Regions from separate parts of the Streptomyces sp. NBC_01428 genome, predicted to be linked through region 2. Evidence: riboswitches for the same ligand, from Rfam matches in the RefSeq annotation. Region 2 holds a riboswitch; each other region holds the start of a gene.
The links. A riboswitch is a leader RNA that binds a small molecule or an ion and turns the genes downstream of it on or off. The one in region 2 is predicted to bind cyclic di-AMP.

Region 1 (9,773 bases), 4.3 Mb from region 2:
GGTCGAGGCCGCGGACCGGCGCACCGCCGAGGCGGAGGCGGTACGCCTCGTCTCCGGGGCGCTGCGCGAGAGCGGCCTCTCCGAGAACGACGCTCCGCTGGGGCCGGCCGCCGTCACGGGAATCGACAGCGAGTTCTGACTCCGACGGGGCCGGAGAGGCCCGGAACGTCGGCGGGACCGGCGGCCACGGCATCACCGTGGCCGCCGGTCCCGCCGTCACTCAGACCGGCCGTACGACGCTGTGGATCGCCGCCTGCCCTGCGTGCTGGACGGATTCCTCGGTGATCCGCCCTCCGGGGCTGGGCGCGTGGACCATCATGCCGTCGCCGACGTAGAGGCCCACGTGGCTCAGGTCCCCGTGGAAGAAGATCAGGTCGCCCGGCTGGACCCCGGCCAGGGCGACGGCCGGTCCGATCCGCGCCTGGTCGGACGTCGACCGCGGCAGCAGCACGCCGGCGCTGCGCCAGGCGGCCTGGGTCAGGCCGGAGGGGTCGTACGAGCCGGGCCCGGACGCTCCCCACACGCACGGTCTGCCGACCTGGGCGCGGGCGAACGCGACGGCCTCGGCGGCCCGGGTGTCGTACCCGGCGACCGACGGCACCGCGACCGCAGCCATGCTCCCCGTGTCGTACCCGGCGACCGGCGGCACCGCGACAGCGGCCATGCTCCCCGTGTCGTACTCGGCGACCGGCGGCACCGCGACAGCGGCCATGCTCCCCGTGTCGTACCCGGTGACCGGCGGCACCGCGAGGGCGGGGATGCTTCCGGTGTCGTACCCGGGGTTCGGATCGGCGGACCAGGGGGCGCCGGGCGCCGGCTGGTTCACGGGTTCCGGCCACGACGGGTACCGGCTGTCGTCGACGGCCGGGGCCACCGGCTGGGCCGGGGCGGACCACATCTCCTGCGGCGGCAGGTACTCGACGGCCGCAACCGGCAGCGGGGCATTCTCGACCTGCGAGTACCCGGCCTCGACCGCCGGCCACGCGGCACCGGCCACGGACGGGTACGCGGCCGTCGCGGCCGGTACCTGCGCGTTCCGGGCCGGCCAGTACGGGTCCGCGGGGGCGGCCGTCTCCGCGGGCGGCAGTGCAAGGGGCGGGTACGCGACCGGCGCCGCCACGCTCCGCCGCGCGTTGTGCCGGGTCAGCAGGTCCTGCGCGGCGGCCAGTTTGCGCCGGGCGCGGTCCTTGCGGAACCGCGGGGAGGACGTGTCGGCGGCGGGCGTGGGTCCGCTCACCACCGGAAGGGGCCCGGTGGCCGGGGCGCCGCCGTCCGGCACCGCGAGGGCGCGCCCGGTCGTCGGCCCGGACACCGGGCCGGCGGTCAGTTCGAGGACGGGACGGGCGGTGAGTTCCGCGACCGGCGCCGCGACAGGGCCGGCCGTCAGTTCCCGTACGGGAGCAGCCGTCAACTCGGCTACAGCGCGGACGTCTTGGGCGGGAAGCTCCATGGGGCGTCCGGCGCCCCCGCCGGACCGGGCGGTCCCGCGCCCTCGGTCGGGCTGCCGGTCCACGGGCAGTACGGCCGCGACCGTGGGTCCCAGCCGGGAACGCGCGCCGTCGAACCACTGGCGCATGAGATCGCTCTGGGCGGCATCGACACCCCCGCGCTGTTCCACGGCCGGGCCCTGGTCGGTGAGCCGTCGGGCCACGGCGCGCCGGTCGCCCTGCCGGGAGGAGAGGCCGGCCAGGGCGCGGGTGGCGTTGAAGTTGCCGGTGTCGTCCTCGGCCCGGTCGTAGAGGGATGCGAGCCGTCGGCGGACTTCGTCGCCGCTGGGCTCGGTGCGTTCCGGCGCCATGGGGATGGCACTCCTTCCGTCGTCCGCCTACCGGGTTAGCTGTCGGGTTCGGGCGGACGGTTCCGGAAGGTATGCCCTACGGCCCTTGCCCCGTAAGGCAGTTGGCCGATTCACCCCAGGTTCGGTGGGTCCCCGGCTCCGGCTGCCACGAGGACGGGCCGGACTCGGCGGAGGCCGCACCGCCCGGCGAGCGTTCGCCGGAGGGAGTCGGGCGGCCTGGTCGTCAACCTAGCGAGGTTGTGACCTCCGTGTGAAGATCCACGTCCCAGATGTCCGATACATTTTCGTGACCTTCGTCGCATCGCCCCGCTGTGCGACCACGGGAGCACACCCCGTGCGCGAACAGGCCGTCGGGAAGACCGCGTTCGGCGGTGCGGGCCCGTCGCGAGTTCGCGTCCGCCCCCGCTCCCTCCATCACATCTCCACGGTGGGCCGGGACTTCCGGTCGGCGCGAGCAGGCCGTTCGAGGTACGAAAAGAACTGGCGTTCCCTGACGGCTCGTTCGACATCGTCGGCTGTCGTTGGTCATGCCGTGACCGGTTCTGGCCGACCCGGCCGGATCACCACCGCGTCGGCGGCGCGGCCCTACCGTCGAGGCAAGGAAGGCCCGCGGAAGGCCCTGAGAGCGAGTCGAGGATCCCCACGTGCACGATGCACCGATCTATGCCCAACTGATCTCCGAACGCGGCGACATACCGACGCTCGTCCGGAGCGAAGCCCGGCGGCTGCAGCGCGACTTCGAGTGGATCCTCAGCTGGGATCCGTCCACGGGCGGTCCGCTTCCCGGGTCCGCCCCGCGCGTCACGGCCGGCTCGCGTCGCTCCTTCGCCCCCGGTCCGGATCCCGCGGACCGGCTGGATTCCGCCTAGTTCATGCCCGGTGAAAGCCGCCTCCCGCCCGGTCGGGCGCGGGTCTAGAGGACGCCGGGTTCGCCGTTCGGCCCCTCGGCGGGAAGCCGCTCGTCCGGGCCGTCGGCGCGGGACACCAGACCGGCGACCGCCGAGCCCGTGGCCTCGTGCCAGGTCCGCGCGCGCCGCAGCATCGCGTGGTCACCGCCCGCGACCCGTACGGCGCTCGCGGAGGATCCTTCCTTCGCGGCCCGGCGCACCAGGGCGAAGGACGACGCGGGCTCGGTGATCCGGTCCCGGTCGCCGTGCAGCACGATCACCCGCTTGTCCCGCAGATGGGCCACCGGCTCGCCCGTCGGACACCAGGGCGCCAGGGCGACCACGGCCCTCACCTGGGGCGCGGCGGCGGCGCGCAGGGCTGCGCGGCCTCCCATCGAGTGACCGACCAGCACCACCGGCACGTCCCCCACCAGATCGGTGAGTTCGGCGAGGGCCCGGTGGACGTCGGCGACCGGATCGGCGGCTGCTCCGTTCCAGCCGCGTACGCGGTAGCGCACCTGCCCGACGAAGACGTCCTCGTCCGGCACGGCCCGGGTGACGGCGCGCACGAAGGGCCGCATCCGCAGCCCCGAGACGTGCCAGGGCCGGGAGGGCGCCCGACTGTCCGCCCTGCCGCCGTGCAGGATCAGCACCGCGGCCCGTGCCGGACCCGCGTCCCCGCCCGTGAGCCGGTGCGGCACCAGCGCCGTCAGCGTCCGGGCCGCCCCGGGACGCAGTCCGTCGCGGGCGGACATCCGCGCAGAGCCTCGCATGACACCTCTTCACCGTCGGAGCGTTCTCGACGCCCCACCCTAGGCCGACGAGGGATCGTGCCGCCGGTCACTGGATATCCGGAGCCGACGCGCGGACGGTTTGGTGGAGCCGCCGCCCGCCGGGCCCGCGCGAGGCGCCATCCCGGGAAGGGGCACGTGCCTCTTCCGTCCCGCAGCCGGATCAGGGGCTCCGGCCGGTCGCGGTCAGGCGCGTGCCACCGCATGAACCCGCCCCCGGTCGTCCCTGTCCAGCTCGACCGGAGGCGGGCGGTCGGTGGACCTACGCCTTCCTCACATCGTCCGGACCGGGTACGGCGACCGGACCGGGACTCCCGTGGGCCTTCGAGGCGGGTCGTCGGTGCGGTCTCACTCGGCTCCGCCGGGGCGGCCGCCGTAGCCGCTGCGCCACTCCTGGTAGAGCCGCCACAGGCGCTCGGCGCGCGGGCAGCGGCCCGATTCGCGCAGACACGTGCGGCAGTTGCCCACATGGCCGATGTACGCGGCCTCGGGACTCTCTCGCCCCGGTTGCGGATTCGTCATGGCCCTCGGCACCTGTCGGTGCGACGTGCACGAACGCGACGTCGCTACTGATGCCGTACTTCCGTGCCGGATCGCCCGGCGGATGCACCCGCCGGGGCCCAATGTCGTTCTGTCCGGCCCGACTTCGGCCGGTGCGCCCGCCGGTTCAGTCGAACAGGCCGACGTCCACCGCCACGCCGTCCGGCTCGTCGGACGCGGGTCTGCGGACGAGCAGGCCGTCCACCGCGAAGTCCATCTCCGCGACGTCGGGAGCGGGCGGCGGGTGGTAACGCCCGCCGCACACCGACAGGTTGACGATGAGATAGGCCTCCCAGTGTCGGCCCACCCCGCGCCGGTCGGCGAAGGCGCGGACGCCGTTCACCCACCACACGACCCGGTGGGCGCCGAACTCGACCACGAGGTCCACCCGGGCACCGGGCCGGACCGCCTCGTCCCGGTAGTAGTGATGGGCGCTCCGGACGTGGTTGGAGAGTTCGAGCAGGTCGGGGTTGTCCGGGTGGTACTCGAAGACGTCGATCTCCTGTCCGCCGTCCCGCCACGTCCAGATGGCCGGCCACGCACCGAGCGCCGTGGGCAGCCTGATCCGGGCCTCCAGCACGTCCCCCGTGCGGACCATGAACGCGTCCTCGCTGCCCTCGGTGGTGAGCAGCCCCGCGTCCCACGCACCGTCGGAGCGTCGGGTCGCGCGGAAGACTCCCGTACGGCAGTAGGCCGGGTCGGTCACGAGGTGGTCGAGCTTGTCGTCGCCCGGGTTGACCGGGCCACCGTCGGGATAGGCCCACGAGCGGCCGGCGACCCATTGGCGGGTGGAGGCGAAATCCGCGGTGAAGACGACATCGGACACCCGGGGCTCCTCGGCGACAGCGTTCGTGTTCGAGCCAGGTTCTCCCCCGGGAGCCCCGGCTCACACGCCGTTCGCGTGGACCTTGCCGGCAAACAACCCTTGGGAGTGAACGACAACGGCCCCCTCCATAGCGTCGCGGGCCCTAAGGCGTGTCCGGCCAGGCGTCGCGCTCGGCGAGCCGGAGGATCAGGGCGGCGATGTTCCAGGCGTCGTCCTCACCCCGGTGATGCCGTCCCTCCAGGGGCAGTTCGGCGATCCGCAGTGCCTGCGCCATGCCCGGCCGTTTGCGCAGTCGGTGGGCGGCGGTGAAGGCGGCCTTGGCGTTCGTGTGCCGGTGGCCGAACGGGTAGCGCGTGCCGGTGGCGGCGCACTGGCGGGTGAACTGGTGGCGGTCGTAGTCGCCCCAACTCGCCCAGGGCCGCTCCCCCGCGCGGTGCAGCGCGGCCAACTCACGGCAGGCGTCGGCGAATCCGACCCCCTGGTCGACCTCGTCCTGGGTCAGCCCCGTCAGCTCCGTGCAGAAGGCGCTGACGGTGGACCGGGCGGGCCGCACCAGCAGTCGGTGCTTCTCGCGTCGTACGCCCTGCTCCAGATCGACGACCGTCAGACCGATCTCGATGATCTCGCTCACGGCGCCGGGCGGTGGCTGCCCCTCCCAGCAGGTCGCCTCGACGTCGACGACGTTCAACAGTCCCCCGGTCATGTCCATGCAGGTGAGGCTAGGGGGTGCCGGTCGGCGGGTCACCGGGTTTTCGGATGGCCCGCGGCCGGCCGACGGACGGGTCAGGGACGCGGCCAGGGCCGTCCGCCGATGCGCTCGATGTCGGCGTTGAAGCGGCGCAGGTAGGACGCGAAGGCGGCGATGTCCGACTCCGGCCAGTCGGCCATGACACGGTCCAGGGAGCTGATGAGCTGCTGCCGCTCCTGGTCCAGGAGGCGTGAACCCTCCTCCGTGATGCGGAACTTGCGGGCCATGCCGCCGTCGGGGTCGGGGATGCGGTCGACGAGCCCGGCCCGCATCGCGGCCGCGGTCTGCCGGTTGAGGGTGGAGGCGTCGAGCCCGAAGGCGTCGCTCAGTTCACCGATCGACATGGGCCCCTGGACCCGGATGCGGCTGAGCAGGACGTACGCGCTGCGCTCCAGGACACCGTCCTTGGTCCGGCCGCCCTTCTGGTGCATCAGGCCGTGACGGCTCAGCAGCATCTGCTCGTACTCGACCTCGTGGGTGGGCCTGACCATCGCGCCTGTCGCCTCCGGCTGTCGCACGGACCGCGCGTCACACGTATAGGCACGGCCCGCGACCATGGTCCCACATCTGCATGCATGAGCCACATCACATGCGCAATACATACGACGTGTACGATGCACATCCCTTGCCCCGCAGGCAGTCACCCCGAGACACACCGAGACACCCGAGGAGTCCCTCATGGACGCCCCCCAGCCCACCGCCCGAGCGAGCGGTGTGATCGCCACACTCGCCTTCGCCGGCACCGTGGCGGCGATCATGCAGACGCTGGTCACTCCGCTCATCGCCGAGCTGCCGCAGATCCTGCACACCACCCCCGCGAACAGCGCCTGGGTGATCACCGTGACGCTGCTCGTCGCCGCCGTCTGCGTCCCGGTCTCCGGCCGGCTGGGCGACCTGCTCGGCAAGCGGCGGATGCTGCTCGCCTGTTCCGTCCCGCTCGTGGTCGGCTCGGTCGTCTGCGCCCTGTCCTCGTCCGTCACGCCGATGATCGTCGGGCGCGGCCTGCAGGGCATGGGCATGGGCATGGTGCCGCTGGGCATCGCCCTGCTGCGCGACGTCGTACCCGCGGAGAAGCTGAGCTCGTCGATCGCGCTGGTCAGCGCCTCGATGGGCATCGGCGGCGGCCTGGGCCTGCCCATCTCCGCCGCGGTCGCGCAGTACGCGAACTGGCGTGTGCTCTTCTGGGGTTCCGCGGTTCTCGCCGTCGTCATCGGGACACTGATCTGGTTCCTCATCCCCGACGTGCCGGCCAGTGCCAAGGGTCAGCGCTTCGACGCCCTCGGGGCGCTCGGGCTGGGCGTCGGCCTGGTGTGCCTGCTCCTCGGCGTCTCCAAGGGCGCCGACTGGGGCTGGGGATCCGCCACGACGCTCGGACTCCTCGTCGGCGCCGTCGTGGTCCTGGTCGCCTGGGGCGCCTGGGAACTGCGCACCCGGGACCCGCTGGTCGACCTGCGCACGACGGGCCGCCCCCGCGTCCTGCTGACCAACGTCGCCTCGATCTTCGTCGGGTTCGGCATGTACGCCAGCATGCTGATCATCCCGCAGCTGCTCCAGTTCCCCGAGGCCACCGGCTACGGCCTCGGGCAGTCGATGCTCGCGGCCGGCCTGTGGATGGCGCCGGGCGGCATCATGATGATGATCGTCTCCCCCTTCGGCGGGAAGCTCACCGACGCCCGCGGCCCGAAGTTCACCCTGGTCTGCGGTGTCCTGATCATCGCCCTCGGCTACGGCCTGTCGCTGGCCCTGATGAGCACGGCCTGGGGTCTCATGCTCGTCGGCATGGTCGTCAGCAGCGGGGTCGGACTCGCCTACGGCTCCATGCCCGCGCTCATCATGAGTTCCGTGCCCCTCTCCGAGACCGCCGCGGCCAACGGCTTCAACACCCTCATGCGCTCGCTCGGCACCTCGGTCGGCTCGGCGGTCGTCGGCGTCGTCCTCGCGCAGATGACGACCACCGCGGGCGGCTACACCTTCACCTCCGAGAACGGTTTCCGCACCGGGCTCGTCGTCGGCGGCTGCGTCGCCCTGGTCGCCGCGGCGATCGCGGCCGTCATCCCGGCGGTCCGTGCCACGGCCGGTACCGACACGGCGGACCCGACGGCCGCGCCCGAGGTGACCGCCGCCGCGCGCTGACACCGCGGACCGACAGGCGGTCCGCACCTGTCTCGGCGGGCGGCCGTCGCCCGACCGCCTCGCCCGAACCGGTGTTCCCGGACGCGAGCGCCGTACGTCCTTCCCGGAGACCGACGGAAGGCCGTACGGCGCTCGCGTCCGTCAACTCCCTTTCGGCGCACGCCCCTACGCGACCACCGTGGACCTGCCGAGATACGTGAGCGGTCCCGGGTCTGCGACGGGTATCTCGTGGAAGTCGAGCCGGTCGTAGAACGCCCGGGCCGCCTTGTTCGCGGTGACCATGCCGAGATGGACGGCGGGCACCCCGCGGTCGTGCAGCGCGGTCAGCAGGGTGTGCATCAACGCCCTTCCATGACCGCGGCGTTGATACTCCGGCAGCAGGTCGATGTGCAGGTGCGCGGGATACGCGGCCAGTTCGGCAAGGACCATGCGTTCGGGGGTGTGCAGCAGCCCGACCATCTCCTCGGCGGGCGAGCGCGGCACCCCCGTGAGCGGCGGATAGCGATGCGTGACCCGCGGGATCCAGGACTCCCGGAACCGCGCGACGAACGCCGCGGTGTCCGCCGTACCGATGACGTAGCCCACCGCCCGTCCGCCGCCGTCGTCGAGGACGAAGGCGAGGTCGGGCTCCAGATGGCAGTAGGGCTCCGCGAAGATCGCCGGCATCAGCCCCTCGTCCGGGAACAGGGCACGTGAGTCCCCTCCCTCGTCCGCGGTGCTCACACAGACGTCGGCGACGGCGGACCGGTCGGCGGGCCGGTAGGGACGAATGCTCGGCGATGCGCTCATGCACGGCATGGTGGCGCCTTGGGAGCGCTCCCACAAGAGGCGGGACACCGCCCGCCCGGACCTACGGCCGCCACCCGCTCGGATGTACGGCGGCCGCTCCTCCGCGGACGCAGCGGACGCGACGGACGCGACGGACGCGCGGCAGCCGTGCGACGACGGCTGCCGCGCGCCGGACACGTCCGGTCGTCTCCGGCCGGACGCGAGCCCAGGACCTCAGAACCGCAGGACCGGTGCCTGGCTCTCCACCAGTTCGGCGGCCTCCTCCGGAGTGCCCACGGCGGGCGGCGATCCGGCCAGCGGCTGCCGAGCAGTCTCCTTCATGCAGGCCACCGCGACGATGCCGACGAGGGCCGCCCCCATCGCGTAGTAGGCGGGCATCAGTTCGCTTCCCGTCACCGAGATGAGCGCGGTGATCACCAGCGGGGTCGTCCCGCCGAAGAGGGAGGCCGAGAGGTTGTAGCCGACCGAGAGGGAGCCGTAGCGGACCTGGGTCGGGAACAGCGCGGGCAGGGCCGCCGACATCGTGCCGAGCATGCAGACCAGCGAGAGCCCCAGCATCAGCATGCCGACCGACACCGCCACCAGGCTGCCCTGCTGGACCAGCAGGAAGGCCGGGACGGACAGGACCAGGAAGCCGAGCATGCCGGCCATGAGCAGCGGCTTGCGGCCGAAGCGGTCGGAGAGCTTGCCGACCTGGCTGATGATCAGCATGAGCACCACCATGGTGGCGATCAGGATGAGCAGCCCGTGCGTCTCGCTGTAGCCCATCTCGTCGGACAGGTAGGTCGGCATGTACGACAGCAGCATGTAGTCGGTGATGTTGTAGGCGCCGACCAGACAGATGCACAGGATGAGCGTCGGCCAGTAGTCGCGGAAGATCTTCGCGAGGTCTCCCTTGGCGGTCGTCTCCACGGCGGAGGCGGCGTCGGAGGCCTTGTGCGCGGACTCGCCCTCCAGTTTCCGGAACGCGGGCGTCTCGTCGAGGCGCAGTCGCAGATAGAGACCGACGAGACCGATCGGCCCCGCCACCAGGAACGGCACGCGCCAGCCCCAGGACTCCATGCCGTCGCTGCCCAGCGCGGAGGTCAGCACCGTGACCAGGCCGGCCGCGCCCACGTACCCGGCGAGCGTGCCCAGCTCCAGGAAGCTGCCGAAGAAGCCGCGGCGCCGGTCCGGCGCGTACTCGGCGATGAACGTGGAGGCACCGCCGTACTCGCCGCCCGTGGAGAAGCCCTGCACGAGACGGAACAGGATCAGCAGG
Region 2 (9,773 bases):
CGTCAGCACGTCGACGACCGTCTCGTCGGCGCCGGACATCATCGCGCCGAAGCGGCACGCGACGGCGACCAGCGAGCCGGTCTTGCCGCTCAGCACGTCGAGGTAGTGATCGACCGGGTCCCGGCCGTCGCGCGGTCCCGCGGTCTCCAGGATCTGGCCGGTCACCAGCCGCTCGAACGCCTCGGCCTGGATGCGGACCGCGTCGGGCCCGAGGTCGGCCAGGATGTACGAGGCGCGGGCGAAGAGGAAGTCTCCGGTGAGGACGGCCACCGAGTTGCCCCAGCGGGCGTTCGCGCTGTCGACACCGCGCCTGACCTCGGCCTCGTCCATCACGTCGTCGTGGTACAGCGTGGCGAGATGGGTCAGCTCGACGACCACGGCCGAGGGCACGACACCCGGCGCGTAGGGATCACCGAACTGCGCGGCGAGCATCACGAGCAGCGGCCTGAACCGCTTTCCCCCGGCACGCACGAGGTGCTGGGCGGCTTCCGTGATGAAGGGGACCTCGCTCTTGGTGGCTTCGAGCAAGCCCTCCTCGACAGCCGCCAATCCGGCCTGGACATCGGCTTCGAGAGCCTGGTCCCGCACGCTCAGCCCGAACGGCCCGACGACGGTCACGAGAGGTTCTCCTGTCTGCTGACGATCACATGGCGAACTCGGTCGATCATTCGGTCGATGACACGGTTTGTCGATGTGTCGCTGCCATCACTCAAGTCAGCGTATCCGGTCACGTTTCGATCACCACGAGCGCCCACCGTCCCCCGGCCGAGTCGACTCCGCCAGGACGTACGCGGGATGACACCTGTAGGGCACACGCAACACACCCGTCTGCCTCGCTCCGCGAGTACCCCTCCTCCCGGGCAGTATCCGGAGGCCGACGGTATGTTCATGATCAGTTGATACGAGCTGACATACGACGACATGTACCGAGGTCCGAGGTACGCGGAAGAGGGTGGCAGTGTCCCGCAGCTCCGTGGAAGCCGAACCCGGCCCGCCCCCGGCCGACGACACCGCCTTCCTCGGCCAGCCCAGGGGGCTCCTGACGCTCTCCGGCCTGGAGGTCTGGGAGCGGTTCTCGTTCCTCGGCATGCAGGCGATCCTCGTCCTCTACTTCGCCGACACCGTGTCCCACGGCGGGCTCGGCATGGCGCCGGGCACCGCCGCCTCGGTCTCGGCGGCCTACGGAACGCTCGTCTACCTGGTCTCCGTCGCCGGCGGCTGGCTCGCCGACCGGATGCTCGGCGCGTACCGCGCGGTCCTGTGGGGCGGCATCCTGATCGCCTGCGGCCACTACGCCATGGCGATCCCGGCGGCCGCCGCGACCTGGGCGGGCCTCGGCCTGATCAGCGCGGGCACCGGCCTGCTCAAGCCGAACGTCGCCACCATGGTCGGCAAGCTCTACCGGACCGACGACGAGCGCCGCGACGCCGGTTTCGCCCTCTACTACATGGCGATCAACATCGGCGCCTTCGCCGGTCCCCTGATCACCGCCTGGCTCGGCGACCACGAGGGCTGGCACTGGGGCTTCTCGGCGGCGGCGGTCGGCATGACCTTCGGCCTGATCCAGTACGTGGCGGGCCGCCGTCACCTGGCCGGGCGCACCCGCGCGGCGGAATTCGCCCTCGCGCCGGACGCCATGCGCCGCGCCGTCCGCGGGATCGTCCTCGGACTGCTGGCCGTCGCGGTCCTCGCCGTGCTCCTCGCCTCCGTCGGCTGGCTGACCATGGACCGCTTCGTCGACCTGCTGACCGTCGTCTCGGTGATCCTGCCCGTCGTCTATTTCTGGGTGATGTTCACCAGCCCCCGGGTGACGTCCGAGGAACGCGGCAGGCTGCGCCCCTACGTGGTCCTCTTCCTCGCCTCGACCGTCTTCAACTTCATCCTCTTCCAGGCCTACTCGACGATGATCCTGCTGGCCTCGTCGAACGCCGAGTCGACGATCTTCGGCTTCGACTTCCCGGCCGGCTGGTACGCCTCCGCGCTGGGTGCCTTCGAGGTCGCCCTCGCGCCGGTGGTGGCCGCCGTCTGGATGCGGATGGGCACCCGCCAGCCGCACGCCTCGAACAAGATCGCCCTCGGGGTCGTGCTCGGCGGTCTGTCGTTCCTGCTCATCGTGCTGCCGACCTCCGGCCACAGCGGGGACGACTACCTGATGTCGGTCTGGTGGATCGTCGGCTCCTATCTGCTGCTCGGCCTCGGAGACGTCCTCCTGGAGACGTCCGGCCTGTCCGCGACCACCAAGCTCGCCCCGGCCGCCTTCTCCAGCCAGACGATGTCCCTCTGGTTCCTGTCCCTCGCGCTCGCCAACGGCATCCAGGCCCAGACGGTGAAGCTCTACGACGACGTCTCCAAGCCCGCCTACTTCGGCGTCAACGGCGCGATCGCGGTGGCGGCGGGCCTGGCCGTGATGGCCCTCGCCCCCTGGCTCCGCCGCACGATGCATCCCGTCCACTGAGGTGACCCGCATGCGCATCCGTACGTCCTTCCCCTACGAGACCGTTCACGAGGACGTCCTCGTCCCGCTCCCGGACGGCACCCGGCTGTACGCCCGGATCTGGCGGCCGGTGACGGAAGAGCCCGTACCGGCGCTCCTGGAGTACCTCCCGTACCGGCTGACCGACTGGACGGCACCGCGCGACTGGCAGCGCCATCCCTGGTACGCCGGGCACGGCTACGCCTCCGTCCGCGTCGACGTGCGCGGCCACGGCAACTCGGAGGGCATGCCGGGCGACGAGTACTCGGAGACCGAGCTGGCCGACGGGGTCGCCGTGGTGGAGTGGCTGGCCGCCCAGCCGTGGTGCACCGGCCGGGTCGGCATGTTCGGGATCTCCTGGGGCGGCTTCAACTCCCTCCAGATCGCGGCCCTCGCGCCCGAGGCGCTCAAGGCGGTCGTCACGGTCTGCTCGACGGACGACCGCTATGACAACGACGTGCACTACACGGGTGGTTCCGTCCTCGCCGTCGACATGCACGCGTGGGCGGCCACCATGCTCGCCTTCGTCGCCCGCCCGCCGGACCCGGTGCACGTGGGTGAGGTGATGTGGCGCGACATGTGGACCGAGCGGCTGGAGGCCGTCGACCCGTTCATCCACACCTGGCTGGCGCACCAGACCCGGGACGCCTACTGGCGGCACGGCAGCGCCTGCGAGGACTACGGCGCGATCCGTGCGGCGGTCCTCGCGGTCGGCGGCTGGCACGACCCGTACCGCGACACGGTGCTGCGCCTGGTCGAGAACCTGCCGCCGGACCGCGTCCGCGGTCTCATCGGCCCCTGGTCCCACCAGTACCCCGACCGGGGCCTGCCGCCGGGCCCGGCGATCGGCTTCCTCCAGGAGACGCTCCGCTGGTGGGACCACTGGCTCAAGGACGAGGACTCGGGCGCGCTCGCCGTCCCCCTCCTGCGCTCCTACGTGATGGACGCGCATCCTCCGGCGACGGTGTACGCGGAGCTCCCGGGCCGCTGGGTCGGCGACCCGGCGTGGCCCTCGCCGTCGGTCACCCCCGTCCCGTACGCGTTCCAGGGCGCCCCGCGCCTGGTGCGCTCCCCGCAGCACACGGGGGTCGACGCGGGCCGCTTCTTCCCGTTCGGGAACGACGCGGACCTGCCGCCGGACCAGCGCGAGGAGGACGCCAGGTCCGTCTGTTTCGAGTTCGAAGTGCCGCAGGAGACGTGGGTGTTGGGCCGCCCCCGGGTCCGGCTGCGGCTGATGTCGGCGTCCGCCCGGGGCCAGGTGATCGCCCGGCTGTGCGACGTGGCCCCCGACGGCGCCTCCACCCTCGTCACCCGGGGTGTCCTCAACCTGTCGGCACGCACGGGCCGTGACCAGGCGGTTCCCTGGGAGCCGGGCACCACGGAGGACGTGGAGTTCGAGCTGAACGGCATCGGCTACGCGTTCCCCCCGGGCCACCGCATCCGCCTGAGCGTCTCCTCGGCGTACTGGCCCTGGGTCTGGCCGCAGCCCGGCTCCGAGGCCGGCTTCACGCTGGACCCTGCGGGCAGCAGCCTGGAACTCCCGGTACGGGCACAGGAGTCGGACCCCTCCATCACCTTCGGCGAGGCGGAGGAGGCCGAGCCGCTCGGCGTGGTGGTCCCGGTGACGCTCGACGAGCCGCGCCCGGAGCGCCTGGTCCTGCGTGACGTGGCCGCGGGCACCTGGCGGCTCGACGTGGACCCCCGCTACGGCGGCACCCGCGTGTATCCCGACGGTCTGGAGTTCACGGAGGAGGCGCGGGAGACGTACACGATCGACGAGACGGACCCGCTCTCCGCCCGCGCCCGCTCCACCTGGTCGGTCCGGCTGCACCGCCCCGACCTTCCCTGGGACGCCCGCGTCGAGACGACCTCGGCCATCACCTGCGACGCGCGGGACTTCATCACGTCCAACGAGGTCGTCTGCCGGGACGGCGACGAGGTCGTCTTCCACCGGACCTGGGAGAAGCGCATCCCGCGCACCGCGGGCTGAAAGGACTTGACGGGGGCGGCAGTTCACCGGCCGCCCCCGGTTCGGCTCCCGTCCGGCATCCGCCCGGCCCGCCTCCGGATTTCGCCCGGCTCGCGTCGTGATGTCGCCTGCCGTCCGACGGGAAGCCGTCAACTCCGAGCCCACGCCGCACCTTTCGCCGGCGCCCCCTCCGGCGCCGCCCTCCCGCACCCCGCGCCTCCCGCACCCGGCGGGGCCGTCCCGGCGTGCGTCCGAGAACTCCCCGCGCCGCACAGAGCGGTGGCGTAATGCCCGACTTGCCCGGCATGCCGTCTTGGTGACCCCTCGGCGCGTGAATTGGGTCACGCGCGGACCAGTGGATCACCCCTCGCCCACCCCGTGCCGACCCCTTTGCCAAAGGGAAGTTGAGGATTCAATTCCGGTCTAATCGGACGTATTGCCCGCGCTCTAAACAGGCAAAAGCGATCTTCACCGCCACATCAGGCCTTGTTCCCGACATGTGCAGTCGCATACGTTCTCGTCGCACCGGGCGGATCGCCTAATCCTGCCGTCGCCCGGTAACCCACCCACCCACGCACGGCAGGAGCGGGGGAACCACAGGTAAGCCGCCGATCCGGGAGACCGGAACGGCTTGGGGTGAAGCCGCGCCCACCAGCGCGGCCGGGCATCTCCCGCCCGAACCCGACAGCTCACCTCGCAGGCGTCGGAGAGGACATTTCGTCATGCCCGCAGGAACGCAGCGTCACGGCCGTACCACCTTCATCACCCGCGGAGTGATCGCCGCCGGAACGGGCGCCCTCGCCCTCGCCCTCCCGCTCATGAGCGCGACCGGCGCCCACGCCGCGACCCCCCAGGTCGCCAAGACCGCGACCGTCCCGAACGTCTCGCTCGTCACCTACAAGGTGGTCGCCGGCGACACCCTGACCAAGATCGCGAAGAAGTACCCGTCGAGCGGCGGCTGGCAGAAGCTGTACGCGGCGAACCGCGCCGTCATCGGCGACAACCCCGCCCACCTCCGCACGGGCCTGACCCTGACGGTCGGCACGAAGACCGGGAAGGCTCCGGCGAAGGCGGCCACGGCCGCCAAGACCACCGCCACCCAGGCGTCCGCCACCACGTACGCCAACAACCTGGACGGCTGGATCAAGCAGTCCCTGGACATCATGGGCAAGGCGGGCATTCCGGGCAGCTACGACGGCATCTACCGCAACGTGATGCGCGAGTCCTCCGGCAACCCCCAGGCCATCAACAACTGGGACTCCAACGCGGCCGCGGGCATCCCCTCGAAGGGCCTCCTTCAGGTCATCGACCCGACGTTCCAGGCCTACCACGTGGCCGGCACGTCGATGGACCCCTACGACCCGGTCGCCAACATCACGGCCGCCTGCAACTACGCCGCCGACAAGTACGGCTCGATCGACAACGTCAACGGCGCCTACTGATCGCACCGGCGCACCCGCGCCTCTCGCACGACACCGGCCGGCGGCACCTTCGGGGCCGCCGGTGGTGACGGACCGGCCTGTCGGCGATGAACGACCGGGCCCGCGGGACGGTGACGGACCGGGTGTGCGGGGCGGTCCCCACCAGAAGTACGAAGGGCACGGCCCGGGGCATCGGCGGACGCCCCGGGCCGGCTCACATCCTGGGGCCGGGCATCGCCCGGCCCGCCCTTCGGGCCGGCGACGCGCCGTCGCGGGGACGCCCTAGAACCCGAAGATCCGTTCCAGGACCACCGCGATCCCGTCGTCCTCGTTCGACAGCGTGACCTCGTCCGCCACCGCCTTCAGTTCCGGATGGGCGTTGGCCATCGCGACCCCGTGGGCGGCCCAGTCGAACATCGGGATGTCGTTGGGCATGTCACCGAAGGCCAGCGTCGCCGACGGGGTGAGACCGAGGTGCGTCGCGGCCAGCGCGAGACCGGTGGCCTTGGTCACCCCGCATGGCTGGAGTTCGACGGTCCCCGGCCCCGACATGGTGACCGTCGCCAGCGAACCGACCACTCCCCGCGCCGCCGAGGCCAACTCGTCGTCGGACATCGTGGGGTGGCGGAGCAGCACCTTGCTGATCGGCTGCGCCCAGAGGTCGTCCCGGCGCCGCACCCGCACCGCAGGAAGCGTGGGGTGCGGCATCACATAGCCCGGCTCGATGAGCGTCAGCCCGTCCACGCCGTCCTGGTCCACCGCCGCGTACAGCAGGCCGACCTCCGCCTCGATCTTTCCGAGCGCCGTCTCCGCCAACTCCCTGTCCAGGGTCACCGACCACAGCAGCCGGTCCGTCCCCGCGTCGTACAGCTGAGCGCCCTGACCGCACACCGCCAGCCCCGCACCGCCGAGATCGTCGAGCAGCGGTCGAACGCGCGGTGCGGGACGGCCCGTCACCACCAGGTGCTGCGCGCCCGACGCGGTCACCTTCGCCAACGCGGCCCGTGACCGGTCGGAGAGCGTGTCGTCGCCGCGCAGCAGCGTTCCGTCCAGGTCAGTGGCGATGAGTGAATATGCAGTCGGAGCGGCCATGATCCGAAGAATACGGATCGAACGACACATCGGCCCGGCGTGAACCGGACGACGTCCGGTATCCCGTCAGCAACGCCGTTCGCCGTACGGTGGCAGGCGCGTTGCGACCGGTTGGGATCACGCAGGGCCCGCTTCCGCCCAGACGGACTTTCCCGTGCAGGACCGATCACAACGGCTCAACTCCCTGATCCGGGGCTACGATCACCGGCGCCGGGGTCGGGGTACGGGTCCGGCGAGGCCGACTCCGCGGGGCACTCGCCACGGCGGGGACGCCAGACGTCAGCGGCGGGAAACCGTCATCGAGAATCCGGGGAGATCCATGACGTCCGAGCCCATCGCACGACGGCCCGCGCACGCGCGCCTCGACGCCTCCCCCGCGGGGGACCGCTTCCGGCACCATCTGCGCACCGCCGCCGAAGCCGTCGTCCGGCGCTTCCCGGAGGCCCTGCGGCCCGAGATCTACGCGCTGTCCCTCCGCGTCTGGCGCGTCGACGGCGACGAGCGCCACCCGTACGTGGCCATCGGCTACAACACCGAGACCCAGTACGCGAAGGAGACCTTCCCGCAGGACCCCGGCGAGGCGCGCTGGAACTACGCCCTCTGGCTGCTCGACGGATTCGAGATGCTGGGCAACGTCCCCGAAGACCCCGTCGGTGGGCCCCTGTTCGTGGAGGCGGCCAAGGAGCAGGGGATCTGGTTCGAGGGTGACTACGACTTCCTCGCCATGGACCTGCCGGAGGACGAGGAGGACGAACTGGACTTCGCCTCCGAGATGCTGCGGCTCCAGTTCCACGCCGACTGCGTCGACCTCGCCCGGCGCCTGCACGCCGACGGAACCCTCACGGAGATCTTCGGCCGCGCCCTGCCGGTCGTCGTCTTCGACATGGACAGTCCGGGCTGGGAGGTCAAGGCCACCCGGGCCGCCAACCCGCCCGGGGTGATCGAGGACTTCATGGTCTGGCAGACGGCGGCGGTCTTCGAGAACGCCCCGCGGACCGAGGAGTTCCTGATCGACCTGGACGCGGAGTGGCTCGCCTACTTCCGCGAGATGGCGGACGTGCTCGTGACCCGCTTCGGCGTCTCGCGCGCGGAGGCCGTCGCGCGCGTCAACGAACGCCATGTGGGCGAGGATCTCGCGCCCATGGGTGAGGACCTCCTCGGTCATGAACTCCCGGAGTTCTGGGCGCACCACCTCTACTTCGAACCCGACTCCCTGGGCATGCTGCCCTCGGGCGCCCCGGAGGCGGACGGCGACCTCTCCCGGTGGACCGTCCGGCCCGCCCCACCGGACAACTCGGGCGCCTGGACCCTCAAGAAGGAGTCCTGACCCACGAGTTGCCCGGGGGGCGAGGGGTCCGACGGCTCACCCGTGCGCGGCCGCCAGGTGCCTGGCGAGCCGCGGGGAGGCGAACTCCGTGCCGCACACGAAGCGCATCACCGGACCGTACGAGGACGCCGCCGGCAGGCCCGTGAAATACAGCCCCGGCAGCGAGGAGCGGTACCCGGCGCCCAGCCTCGGCGTGCCGCGGCTCGCGGCCAGCCCTGCTCGGAGCTCATGCCCGAGGAAGTCCATCGCGGCGATGTCGACGCGATAGCCGGTCGCCGCCATGACGTGATCGGCGGTGAGTTCCTCGACCCGGCCCCCATGGGTCCGCACCGTGAGGACGGGTTGTCCGTCGGTGGCCGCCGCGCTGACGATCCGCTCCACCTCACGGACACCGACCTTGCCCTCGAAGCGGTCCCTGAGCCACCAGGCACCGAGGGGTCCGAGCACGCGGCGCACCAGGTAGTGCCGGGCCTCGGCGGGCAGATGACGGTAGGGCTGCGGGTAGTAGCTCAGGGCCCACAGGGACCAGGCGCGGCCGAACGGCGACTCCGGCCGCAGCTTCGGCTGGTCCCACGGAGGCGCACCGAAGTCGACCGCCCCCTTCCCCCGGGACACGACACGGACCTGCGCGCCCGCCTCCGCCGCCAGTGCCGCCGTCTCCAGCGCCGACTGGCCGGCGCCGACGACGATCAGCTCCTTGCCGGAGAAGCGCCGCAGGTCGTGGTGTTGCGAGCTGTGCGAGACCGGGCCGGAGGGCGTGGGACCGTCCGCCGCCGCCCCGGCCAACTCGGGAGGCAGGTGGGCCAGCCCCGACAGCCCGGTGGCGACGACGACCGCGCGGGCGGTGAACGACTCCCCCGAGTCCAGCTTGATGTCGAATCCCCCGGACCCGGCCGCGTCAGGGCCGCTCCTGCGGTCGACCGAGACGACCCGCACCTGCTCCAGCTCGGGCACGAGCTTCTGCCGGAACCACTCCCCGTACGCGATGAACGTCTCGACCGGGATGATGTCCTCGTCCGTGACCAGGCGCGGTATCCCCGCCGCCGCGCAGTAGTCACCGAGGGTGTGCCCCGGCTGGGGGGCGTCGATGTTCGAGGCGGCCGGAGTCGACTTGAGGAGCATTCCCTCGGGCATGTGGTCGCGCCAGCTCACCATGGGCTCGCCGAAGACCCGCACCGGAATGCCCCGCGCCCGCAGATGGGCGGCGGTGGACAGTCCGTACGGCCCCGCGCCGATGACTGCTACCGGATGAATCACGAAGTCCCTCCCCAGGACGTACTACGCCTACTTCGCGGTGGAACTGCTGGTGCTGCCGCGGCGGTTGGTCCGCCACAGGTGGTACAGATGCCTCGCGCCCGGCCGCACGAAGCGCGCGAGCATCGTGAAGAACGGCCGCAGGTCGTCACCCGCGAGCCAGGCCAGCTCCGTACCGCTCGCGCGGGCCGGCGCGTGCGGTGTCGTGTAACCGCTGCGCCGGTAGGCGAGCAGAGC
Region 3 (9,558 bases), 3.6 Mb from region 2:
TCGGATCGGCCCGGAAGGCGGCACGAGGCGCGCCCGGAACGGCTGCCCCGCCGCCTGACAAGGCCCTTTCGCTCTCGGCAGGGACCCCTTCCCGATTGACGTACGCCCTGTACATTTTTTACAGACGTCGATCCATCGATCGCGAGGAGGCGTGCCCATGCAGCGCCCGTCCGCCCGCCACGTCCTGACCGACCGCACCGAACACCCCGGCGCGGGACACCGGATGCCGGATCCGTACGCGAGGCCGCTCGACGAGCGGATCGTGCTCCTCGGGACGCCCATCGACGACACGTCGGCGAACGCCGTGACGGCGCGGTTCACGCACCTCGAACACCGCGACCCCGACCGGGGCATCTCGCCGTCCATCGACGCGCCCGGCGCACCCGGCGCGAGGTGAGCGGCCGATGATCCCCGACCTCCCGCCGCTGCCCGCGCTGACCCGCGCGGAGGCCGAGCTGATCGACCGCTATCTGGACGTGGTCGACCTCGTCGGCCGGATCAATCCCGCGCACCCCGGCGACACCTACCGAGCGCTGCGCGCCGCCCAGGCACTGGCCGCCAAGGCGACGGCCCTGCGGGACGCGCTCGCGCTCATGCACCAGCGGGGCGAGAGCGAGGTGCACGCGCCGACGCTGGCTCAGGCCCTGCGCGTACTGGACGGTGAGCGGCGCACCACGCGGGTCACGATCCCTCCCGTGTCCGGCAGTTGAGGCACCCCCGCCCGGGTCCGGCGCGCACCGCGCCACCGGACTGTCCGCACCGCGACTCAAACGCACCAGATGGTGTACCCCCTGATGGCGTAGGAATCAGTCCTTTCTCGGACCCCTCCGACTTGCGCAACACGAAGGACAGAAAGGCGGAATGAGGGGTTCCGGTGCAGGTGCGGGGGTCGCCCGTGTCCCCAACACCCCCTCGAACAGAGGGGTGTCCACCCGAACGGGTGAGTGGTGAGTAAGCCCACAAAACACCGGTTCCACTCGGATTTTCGGACGTTCATGGGTGAAGATCCCTTCCGACGACAAGCCCCCGCCACAGCGGCGGGGCGGTCCGGGCGGACGCCGAGTCCTGCCGCCGCCCGGATGCCCGGTCGACAGAAGTGGATCGGCAGGAGTGGAGGACCCAGCACGACGGTCCGCCGGAGCAGCATTCCGCGCGGTCCTTGGGGTGAAGCCGCAGCAGCGGCCGGGCAACTTCGCCAGCCCGAATCCGACAGGTCATCCTTCACAGGCGGCTGACGAAGGGTTGCGCATGACTGCGCTCAATCGTGTCCCGTCGCTGTGGACCAGGGCCGGTACGGCCTCGGCCCTCACCATCGCCGCCGTCGGCGGCAGCCTCGTGGTCCCTGGTGTCGCACCCGACGCCCAGGCGGCCACGACCGCGACGAAGGCACTCCAGGTCGCGGCCTCGAAGCACGGCGCCCCGTACAAGTACGGCGCCACGGGACCGCACCGCTTCGACTGCTCCGGGCTCACGCTCTACTCGTTCAAGAAGGCGGGCAAGAAGCTGCCTCGAACGGCCGCGGCGCAGTACAACAAGACGCACCATGTCTCCGCCTCGCACCGCAAGGCCGGGGACCTCGTGTTCTTCCACTCGGGCCGGAGTGTTTACCACGTCGGCATCTACGCCGGGAAGGGAAAGATCTGGCACTCCCCGAAGACCGGGGAAGTGGTGAAGCTCCAGAAGATCTGGACACGGAGCGTCTGGTACGGGCGGGTCAGCTGACCTGACTCCGGGCGGCGGCGGGGGTCGCCGCCCGGGCACCACCTCGGTCCGGCCGCCACTTTCGGTGCGCCGCCTCCGTCCGGCCGTTGCCCGAAAGGACGGCGACCGTCCCCGCCACGCGCCGGCAGCGCCCGGCTCAGCCCCTCAGCGGCTCCAGGAGCAGCACGAGGCCGAGCACGGTGAGCGCTCCGCCTGTGACGGCCTCCACGGCGCGTGCGGCCCGCGGCCGGCGCAGCCACCGCCCCAGCCGGTCCACGAGCAGCGCGACCGCGGGGAACCACACCAGGGCCAGGACGACCACGATCAGCGCGAGGAGCAGCGTCCGCGGCATCGCGGGGCTGCCCGCCGGCACGAACTGTGGCAGCAGGCTCAGAAAGGTGATCGGCGCCTTCGGGTTGAGGGCGTTGGTGACGAAGCCCTGCCGCAGCGGTCGGGCAGCCGTGCCCGTCCCGGCCGGCACCGCCGCCCCGTGCGCCTCCTTTCCGGACCCCTTCCCGTCGTCGGCCGAGGCCGTGACCGTCCCCGGTCCGGTCCCGTCGGCCGGGCGCGGCCGCCCGAGCGCGCGCACGGTGCGCAGGCCCAGGTAGAGCACGTAGGCGCCACCGAGCAGCTGGAACGTCCGAAACAGCGCGGGGACGGCGGTGAGGACCGCGGCCACCCCGGCGACGGCCAGCGCCGTGTGCAGGAGCAGCCCGCCCGCGATGCCGAGGGCGCACGCGACTCCGGCCCGGCGTGAGACGAGGGCGTTGCGTACGACGACGGTGAAGTCGGCTCCGGGCATGGCGACCATGCCGGCGGCCACCCCGGTGAAGGCGAAGAGCTGTGCGTCCATGCCACCAGGTTCACCCGCAGGGGCCTTCAGCAGGTATGTCGAATATCCTGGGTTCTCCTTAAGCATTCGTTTAGACCCCGGAGAGGGGTCACCTCGGGCCGGACCGTCCGGGGCGGCCCCTCGACAAGGTCCGGAAGTGGTCCCTGGGCCCAGGAGCGGCACATGTACGACCCGACGCGGCTGGCGGCGCTGGTGGCGGTCGCCGAAGCGGGCTCGATCACCCGGGCCGCCGAACGGCTCGGGTACACGCCACCCGCGCTCTCCCAGCAGGTGGCGAAGCTGGAGCGGGAGGCGGGCGCGGCACTGCTGGTGCGGTCGCACCGCGGGACGCGGCTCACCGGCGCCGGCGAGCTGCTGGTGGCGCGAGCGCGGCGGGTGCTCGACGAGATGGAGCTGGCCCGGCACGAACTGGCGCGGCTGGCGGGCCTGTCGGGCGGGACGCTGCGGCTCGGCACCTTCCAGACGGCGGGCATCCATCTGCTGCCGCCCGTGCTCAGCGCGTTCCGCCGGGCTCATCCGGACGTGGAGCTGGCGGTCGCCGACTACGAGCCTCCGCACGGGATCGCGGCGGTCGCGGCCGGGGAGGTGGACCTGGCCCTCACGCACACCTATGAGCCCGCACCGCGTGTACCGCTGCCCTCGTCCGTCGCCGTGGAGGCGGTGCTGGTCGAGGAGTTGGTGCTGGTGACGGCGCCCGGTCACGTGCTCGCGGCCGGTTCCGGGCGATTGCCCCTCGCGGACCTCGCGGGCCAGCCGCTGATCAGCATGGCGCCGGACCACCCACCGCGGCAAGCCGTGGAGGCCGCGCTCGCCCGCGCCGGAGCCACCCCCGCCGTGCTCGTCGAGACGCCGGGCTACGCCCTGGTGTGCGCGCTGGTCAGTGCCGGGCTCGGGGTCGCGGTGGTACCGGAGATGGTGGCGTCGACCGCCGCGACTCCGGTGGGGACGCGGCTGCTCGACCCGGGAGACCTGCGGCGCACGATCTCGGTCGTCCACCGCGCCGAGGGGGCCACGCCCGCCGCCGACGCGTTCCGCGCCCTGCTGCGCGGCGCGTTCGGCCGCGTCGGCCGCGGGCACCCCTACGGAAACCGGCCGGAGGCGTAGGTCCGCGCGGTCCGTGCGCACCGTCGCACCTGGGTGTCGTGCCCGCGCTGGGCGTCGCGGTGTGCGGCCTCTCCTCCAACGACCGGTCGCCCGGCCGGGGATGGGATCCTCGCGGCGCGCTACGCCTCGGGCGGTGCCCCGGCCGCGATCGGCCGGACCGGTGCCGTCCAGGGGAGTTCGATGGAGACCGTCTTGCCTCCCTCGCGGGTGGCGCGGACGCTGAGCCTGCCGCCGCACTCGTTGGCGAGCCAGCGGATGATCACCATGCCGCGGCCGTTGTCCTGCTGGACCGCCGCGGGGAGCCGCTTCGGGAAGCGAGGATGGCTGTCGGTGACGCCGATCCGCAGGCGCTCCTCCCGGTCGAGACACACGTCGACCGTGAAGGTGGGCGACTGCCCGAAGGTGTGCTGAACGGCGTTGGTGGCCAGTTCGGACACGATCAGGCGGACGGTCTCACCGACTTCGGCGTCGCCGGGCAGGCCCCATTCGGCCAGCACTTCCGCGACGAATTTACGGGCCACGGAAACCGAGACGGCTTCGCTCGGCAGAGTGACGGCTGCTTCCTGGTGATCTGCCATGGCGAGGTCGTCCCTTTCCCACGGGACCGGAGTCCGACACGGAGCGGATGGTTCGAGTACGGTCCCGGACTGGTGCTTGCGCCAGACTGCCATTACCGGGCCGGTCGCGGGTGCGATCCACCGAGTAATGCATATATCTGTCGCTCGATGCGGTGAACTCTGCGTCCGCAGAACGTATTCGGACGGCTTGGAAGGAGTAAGGAGAACGGCCATGCAGCACGGTCCCGCGGTACGCCGCCGCAAGCTCGGCGCCGAACTGCGCGCGCTGCGCGCGGGCACGGGCCTCACGAGCGGCCAGGCGGCCCGCCTGCTCGGCTGGCACCAGTCGAAGGTGAGCCGCATCGAGACCGGAACCAGCGGGGTGAAACCGGCCGACGTCGAGCGCCTGTTGGACGCCTACGCGGTCCAGGATCCCGAACTGCGCGAGCTTCTGGTCGTGTTGGCGGGATCCGAGGGGAACGGCCGGCACCACTGGTGGCACGCGTACCGGGGGGTCCTGCCGCCCGCCTACCGCGACTTCATCAGTCTGGAGTCGGGCGCGAGGGGGATGCGCACCCTGGAGACGTCCGTCGTACCGGGGCTGTTGCAGACGCCCGACTACGCCCGCGCGGTGACGCGGGCCGCCGTGGACGGTCTGGAGGAGAGCAAGCTCGACACCCTGGTCGAGGTGCGGCTGGCCCGGCAGGACGTGCTGCGCGCCGATCCCCCGCTGGAGCTGTGCGCGGTGCTCGACGAGGCGGTCCTGCGACGGGAGGTGGGCGGTCCCGAGGTGATGGCCCGCCAGCTGGACCGGCTGTGCGAGGCCGCGGCGCTCCCCCAAGTCCGGCTCCAGGTGCTGCCGTTCGCCGCCGGAGCGCACATCGGGATCACCGGGCCTTTCGTTATCTTCTCATTTCCGAACACAACTGATCTGGATGTGGTTGTTCTCGACCACTTGACGAGTAGCCTCTACCTCGAACGGAAAGAAGACCTCCAGGCCTATACGGAGGCCTTCAACACCCTTCAGTTCCACGCCCTTTCGCCCGAGGACTCGTTGGACTACATCGCCGGGATAGGTGACGGCGCGTAAGGAGGCACCCCCATTGTCTGCATCGCCTCGGTACGTACCCTCCAGCACTGCACTGCGCGACGTGCGATGGCTGCGCAGCAGCCGCAGCACGGGAATGAACAACTGCGTCGAGACGGCGCGCCCCGGCTCCGGACCGTGGTCCGGGACGGTCGCGGTGCGCGATTCCAAGAATCCGGCAGGCCCCGCCCTGCTGTTCGCCCCTGCCGCCTGGGAGGGGTTCATCACCGGCCTGGCCTGACCGCGGGCCGGTTCACCGGGTGCGGCTGATCACGTCCACCGCGTGCTCGATCTGCTCCTCGGAGAGGTCCGCGCGGGCCGTCAGCCGCAGCCTCGACACACCGTCGGGCACCGACGGGGGACGGAAGCAGCCGACGGCGAGGCCCGCCTCGCGGCAGTCGGCGGCCCAGCTCAGGGCCCGTTCGGGGGACGGTGCCCTGACGGAGACGACGGCGGCGTCCGGTCGTACCGCCGACAGCCCCTCGGCCGTCAGCCGGGTGTGCAGCGCCGTGGCCACCGCGCGCGCCCTCGCCGCCCGCTCCGGTTCCTCGCGCAGCAGTCGCAGCGCGGCCAGCGCCGCTCCCACCGCCGCCGGCGCGAGACCGGTGTCGAAGATGAAGGTGCGCGCCGAGTTGACGAGATGGTCGATCACCGCCGCCGGACCGAGGACGGCTCCGCCCTGGCTGCCGAGCGACTTCGACAGCGTGACCGTCACGACGACGTCCGGGTTCCCGGCGAGTCCCGCAGCGTGCGGGGCACCCCGGCCGCCGTCGCCGAGGACACCGAGCCCGTGCGCGTCGTCGAGGACCAGCCCGGCCCCGTACTCCCGGCAGGCGAGGGCGAGTTCGGCGAGCGGTGCCGCGTCCCCGTCGACCGAGAAGACCGTGTCGGAGACGGCGACGGCCGGCCCCTCGTGCGTGCCGAGGGCCTTGCGCACACCGGCGGGATCCGTGTGCCCCACCACCTGGGTGGTGCCGCGGGCGAGCCGGCAGCCGTCGATCAGTGAGGCGTGGTTGCCCGCGTCCGAGACGACGAGCGAGCCGTGCGGCGCGAGGGCGGTGACGGCGGCGAGGTTGGCCGCGTAGCCGGAGGAGAGGACGAGCGCGGACTCGAAGCCGCAGAAGTCGGCCAGTTCGCGTTCCAGTTCGGTGTGGAGTTCGGTGGTGCCGGTGACGAGCCGGGAACCGGTCGCGCCGCCGCCCCAGGTGCGCGCCGCCTGCGCCGCACCGGCCGTGACCCGCGGGTGGCGGGCCAGACCGAGGTAGTCGTTGCTCGCGAGATCGAGCAGCGGCGAGTCGGCGGGGCGCGGGCGCAGGGTCCGTACGAGACCGGCGGCGCGGCGCGCCGCGGCCTGCTCGTCGATCCAGCCGAACGCCATGTGTCCTCCGGACCGTCGTGGCGGGTGTTTTGTAGGCAGTGCACAGACCCTAGCGGCCGGACCAGCCGCCCAGGATGTGGCAATACCCACACGTCGAACCCACTCTGTTGTCCGATCTCTCCTTGGCCGGGACCGGTCGTATACGCCAGGATCGGACCTCATGGACCTGCTGAACACGCTGGTGGACAAGGGGCTTCGGCGCGAGCTGCCGACCCGCGAGGAGGCGCTGGCCGTACTGGCCACGTCCGACGACGACGTGCTCGACGTGGTGGCCGCGGCCGGCAAGGTGCGCCGCCGCTGGTTCGGCCGACGGGTGAAACTGAACTATCTGGTCAACCTGAAGTCAGGCCTGTGCCCGGAGGACTGCTCGTACTGCTCGCAGCGCCTCGGGTCCCAGGCCGGGATCCTGAAGTACAGCTGGCTGAAGCCCGACGAGGCCTCCCGGGCCGCGGCGGCGGGGCTCGCCGGGGGCGCCAAGCGGGTGTGCCTGGTGGCCAGCGGCCGCGGGCCGACGGACCGTGACGTGGAGCGGGTCTCCGACACGATCAAGGCCATCAAGGACCAGAACGAGGGCGTCGAGGTGTGTGCCTGCCTCGGTCTGCTCTCCGACGGCCAGGCCGAGCGGCTCCGCGAGGCCGGTGCGGACGCGTACAACCACAACCTGAACACGTCCAAGGGGACGTACGGGGAGATCACGACCACGCACACGTACGCCGACCGGGTCGACACGGTCCAGAAGGCGCACGCGGCGGGGCTGTCCGCCTGCTCGGGTCTGATCGCGGGCATGGGCGAGGCGGACGAGGACCTCGTCGACGTCGTGTTCGCGCTGCGCGCTCTCGACCCCGACTCCGTCCCGGTGAACTTCCTGATCCCGTTCGAGGGCACCCCGCTCGCCAAGGAGTGGAACCTCACCCCGCAGCGGTGCCTGCGCATCCTCGCCATGGTCCGGTTCGTGTGCCCGGACGTCGAGGTCCGGATCGCCGGCGGCCGCGAGGTGCATCTGCGCACCCTCCAGCCGCTCGCCCTGCACCTCGCCAACTCGATCTTCCTCGGTGACTACCTCACCAGCGAGGGCCAGGCGGGCAAGGCGGACCTGGACATGATCGCGGACGCGGGCTTCGAGGTGGAGAACGCGGGCGAGGTGACCCTGCCGGAGCACCGTGCGGCGGCGGGCGGCTGCGGTGCGCACGCGTCGGCCGGGGACACGGCGTCCGAGGGCGCCGGGTGCGGGTCGCACGCCGAGGCCGGCTGTGGATCGCACGCGGGTGGCGGCTGCGGGTCCCACGAGGGCGGGGGCGCGTGCGGCTCGGTCCCTGCGCCCTCCGTCGAGGCGGCAGGCGCGGAGGCCGCGGGTGCGCAGGAGGCGGGCTCGCGGACGCCGGGCGCGGAAGCGGTGCCCGCGGGTGCCAGGACCGACCTCGTCGCCGTCCGCCGCCGTGGTGCCGGAACGGACCTCGCGCCCAATGCCTGACCTGTCCGTGCGGGAGCTGCTCGACCTCGACCGGCGGCACGTCTGGCATCCGTACGGGCCGATGCCCGGCCGCCAGGAGCCGCTGGTCGTGGAGTCGGCGAGCGGGGTCCGGCTGCGACTGGCCGGCGGTGCGGGTGAGCTGATCGACGGGATGTCGTCCTGGTGGTCGGCGATCCACGGCTACGGCCATCCGGTCCTCGACGAGGCGGCGCGCGGCCAGCTGGACCGGATGAGCCACGTGATGTTCGGCGGACTCACCCACGAGCCCGCCGTACGGCTCGCTAAGCGGCTGGTCGACATCTCTCCGGACGGCCTGGAACACGTCTTCCTGGCCGACTCCGGCTCCGTGTCCGTCGAGGTCGCCGTCAAGATGTGCCTCCAGTACTGGCGTTCGCTCGGCCGCCCGGCCAAGCAGCGCCTGCTGACCTGGCGCGGCGGCTACCACGGGGACACCTGGCAGCCCATGTCGGTGTGCGACCCCGAGGGCGGGATGCACGAGCTGTGGCAGGGCGTGCTCCACCGCCAGGTCTTCGCCGACGCGCCTCCCGCCGAGTACGACGCGTCGTACGCCGAGCGGCTGCGCGAGCTGATCGGCGCGCACGCCGACGAGCTGGCCGCGGTGATCGTCGAGCCGGTGGTGCAGGGCGCGGGCGGCATGCGGTTCCACTCCCCCGCGTATCTGCGGGTGCTGCGAGAGGCGTGCGACGCGCACGACGTGCTGCTGGTCTTCGACGAGATCGCCACCGGCTTCGGCCGGACGGGCGAGCTGTTCGCGGCGGACCACGCGGGGGTGACACCGGACGTGATGTGCGTCGGCAAAGCGCTGACCGGCGGTTATCTGACGATGGCCGCGACGCTGTGCACCGCGCGGGTGGCCGAGGGCATCTCGCGCGGCGAGGTCCCGGTACTCGCCCACGGCCCGACGTTCATGGGCAACCCGCTGGCGGCGGCGGTGGCGTGCGCGTCGGTCGACCTGCTGCTCGGCCAGGACTGGCGGACCGAGGTGAAGCGGATCGGGACGGGACTGCGGGACGGGCTCGCGGAGGCCGCGGCCCTGCCGGGCGTGCGGGACGTGCGGGTGCTCGGCGCGATCGGAGTCGTCCAGCTCGATCACGAGGTGGACATGAAGGCGGCGACGGCGGCCGCAGTGCGCGAGGGCGTGTGGCTGCGGCCGTTCCGCGACCTCGTCTACACGATGCCGCCGTACGTCACGGGTGACAGGGACGTCGAACGGATCGCGCGCGCCGTGTGCGCGGCGGCGCGGGAGGGTTGAGATGCCGGTACTGGTGATCACGGGAACGGGCACGGAGGTCGGCAAGACGGTCGTCACGGCCGCCGTCGCCGCCACGGCGCTCACGGCCGGACGGTCGGTGGCCGTGCTCAAGCCGGCACAGACCGGTGTGGCAC

Region 1: it holds a riboswitch for cyclic di-AMP, as region 2 does, so the genes downstream of both, OG406_RS36520 (C40 family peptidase) here and OG406_RS17680 (LysM peptidoglycan-binding domain-containing protein) in region 2, are expected to answer to the same signal.
Region 3: it holds a riboswitch for cyclic di-AMP, as region 2 does, so the genes downstream of both, OG406_RS33610 (C40 family peptidase) here and OG406_RS17680 (LysM peptidoglycan-binding domain-containing protein) in region 2, are expected to answer to the same signal.

The regions. Positions count from the first base shown of each region.
Region 1 covers NZ_CP109499.1:8,353,394-8,363,166, reverse strand. Annotated here, with positions in the region: gene OG406_RS36525 (hypothetical protein) at 1-139, shown strand, start outside; gene OG406_RS36520 (C40 family peptidase) at 221-1,798, opposite strand; cyclic di-AMP (ydaO/yuaA leader) riboswitch at 1,808-1,978, opposite strand; gene OG406_RS36515 (hypothetical protein) at 2,443-2,667, shown strand; gene OG406_RS36510 (alpha/beta hydrolase) at 2,712-3,458, opposite strand; gene OG406_RS36505 (hypothetical protein) at 3,825-3,998, opposite strand; gene OG406_RS36500 (beta-glucanase) at 4,144-4,842, opposite strand; gene OG406_RS36495 (3'-5' exonuclease) at 4,985-5,551, opposite strand; gene OG406_RS36490 (MarR family winged helix-turn-helix transcriptional regulator) at 5,626-6,081, opposite strand; gene OG406_RS36485 (MFS transporter) at 6,269-7,723, shown strand; gene OG406_RS36480 (GNAT family N-acetyltransferase) at 7,889-8,512, opposite strand; gene proP (glycine betaine/L-proline transporter ProP) at 8,726-9,773, opposite strand, start outside.
Region 2 covers NZ_CP109499.1:4,086,661-4,096,433, forward strand. Annotated here, with positions in the region: gene OG406_RS17665 (polyprenyl synthetase family protein) at 1-618, opposite strand, end outside; gene OG406_RS17670 (peptide MFS transporter) at 959-2,455, shown strand; gene OG406_RS17675 (CocE/NonD family hydrolase) at 2,466-4,463, shown strand; cyclic di-AMP (ydaO/yuaA leader) riboswitch at 5,000-5,160, shown strand; gene OG406_RS17680 (LysM peptidoglycan-binding domain-containing protein) at 5,165-5,884, shown strand; gene OG406_RS17685 (HAD family hydrolase) at 6,146-6,955, opposite strand; gene OG406_RS17690 (hypothetical protein) at 7,275-8,282, shown strand; gene OG406_RS17695 (FAD-dependent oxidoreductase) at 8,319-9,539, opposite strand; gene OG406_RS17700 (carboxylate--amine ligase) at 9,567-9,773, opposite strand, start outside.
Region 3 covers NZ_CP109499.1:7,726,639-7,736,196, reverse strand. Annotated here, with positions in the region: gene OG406_RS33620 (ATP-dependent Clp protease proteolytic subunit) at 158-397, shown strand; gene OG406_RS33615 (hypothetical protein) at 405-710, shown strand; cyclic di-AMP (ydaO/yuaA leader) riboswitch at 1,071-1,245, shown strand; gene OG406_RS33610 (C40 family peptidase) at 1,249-1,722, shown strand; gene OG406_RS33605 (LysE family translocator) at 1,859-2,554, opposite strand; gene OG406_RS33600 (LysR family transcriptional regulator) at 2,717-3,658, shown strand; gene OG406_RS33595 (ATP-binding protein) at 3,778-4,236, opposite strand; gene OG406_RS33590 (helix-turn-helix domain-containing protein) at 4,448-5,305, shown strand; gene OG406_RS33585 (DUF397 domain-containing protein) at 5,319-5,543, shown strand; gene OG406_RS33580 (8-amino-7-oxononanoate synthase) at 5,556-6,680, opposite strand; gene bioB (biotin synthase BioB) at 6,841-8,151, shown strand; gene OG406_RS33570 (adenosylmethionine--8-amino-7-oxononanoate transaminase) at 8,144-9,424, shown strand; gene bioD (dethiobiotin synthase) at 9,426-9,558, shown strand, end outside.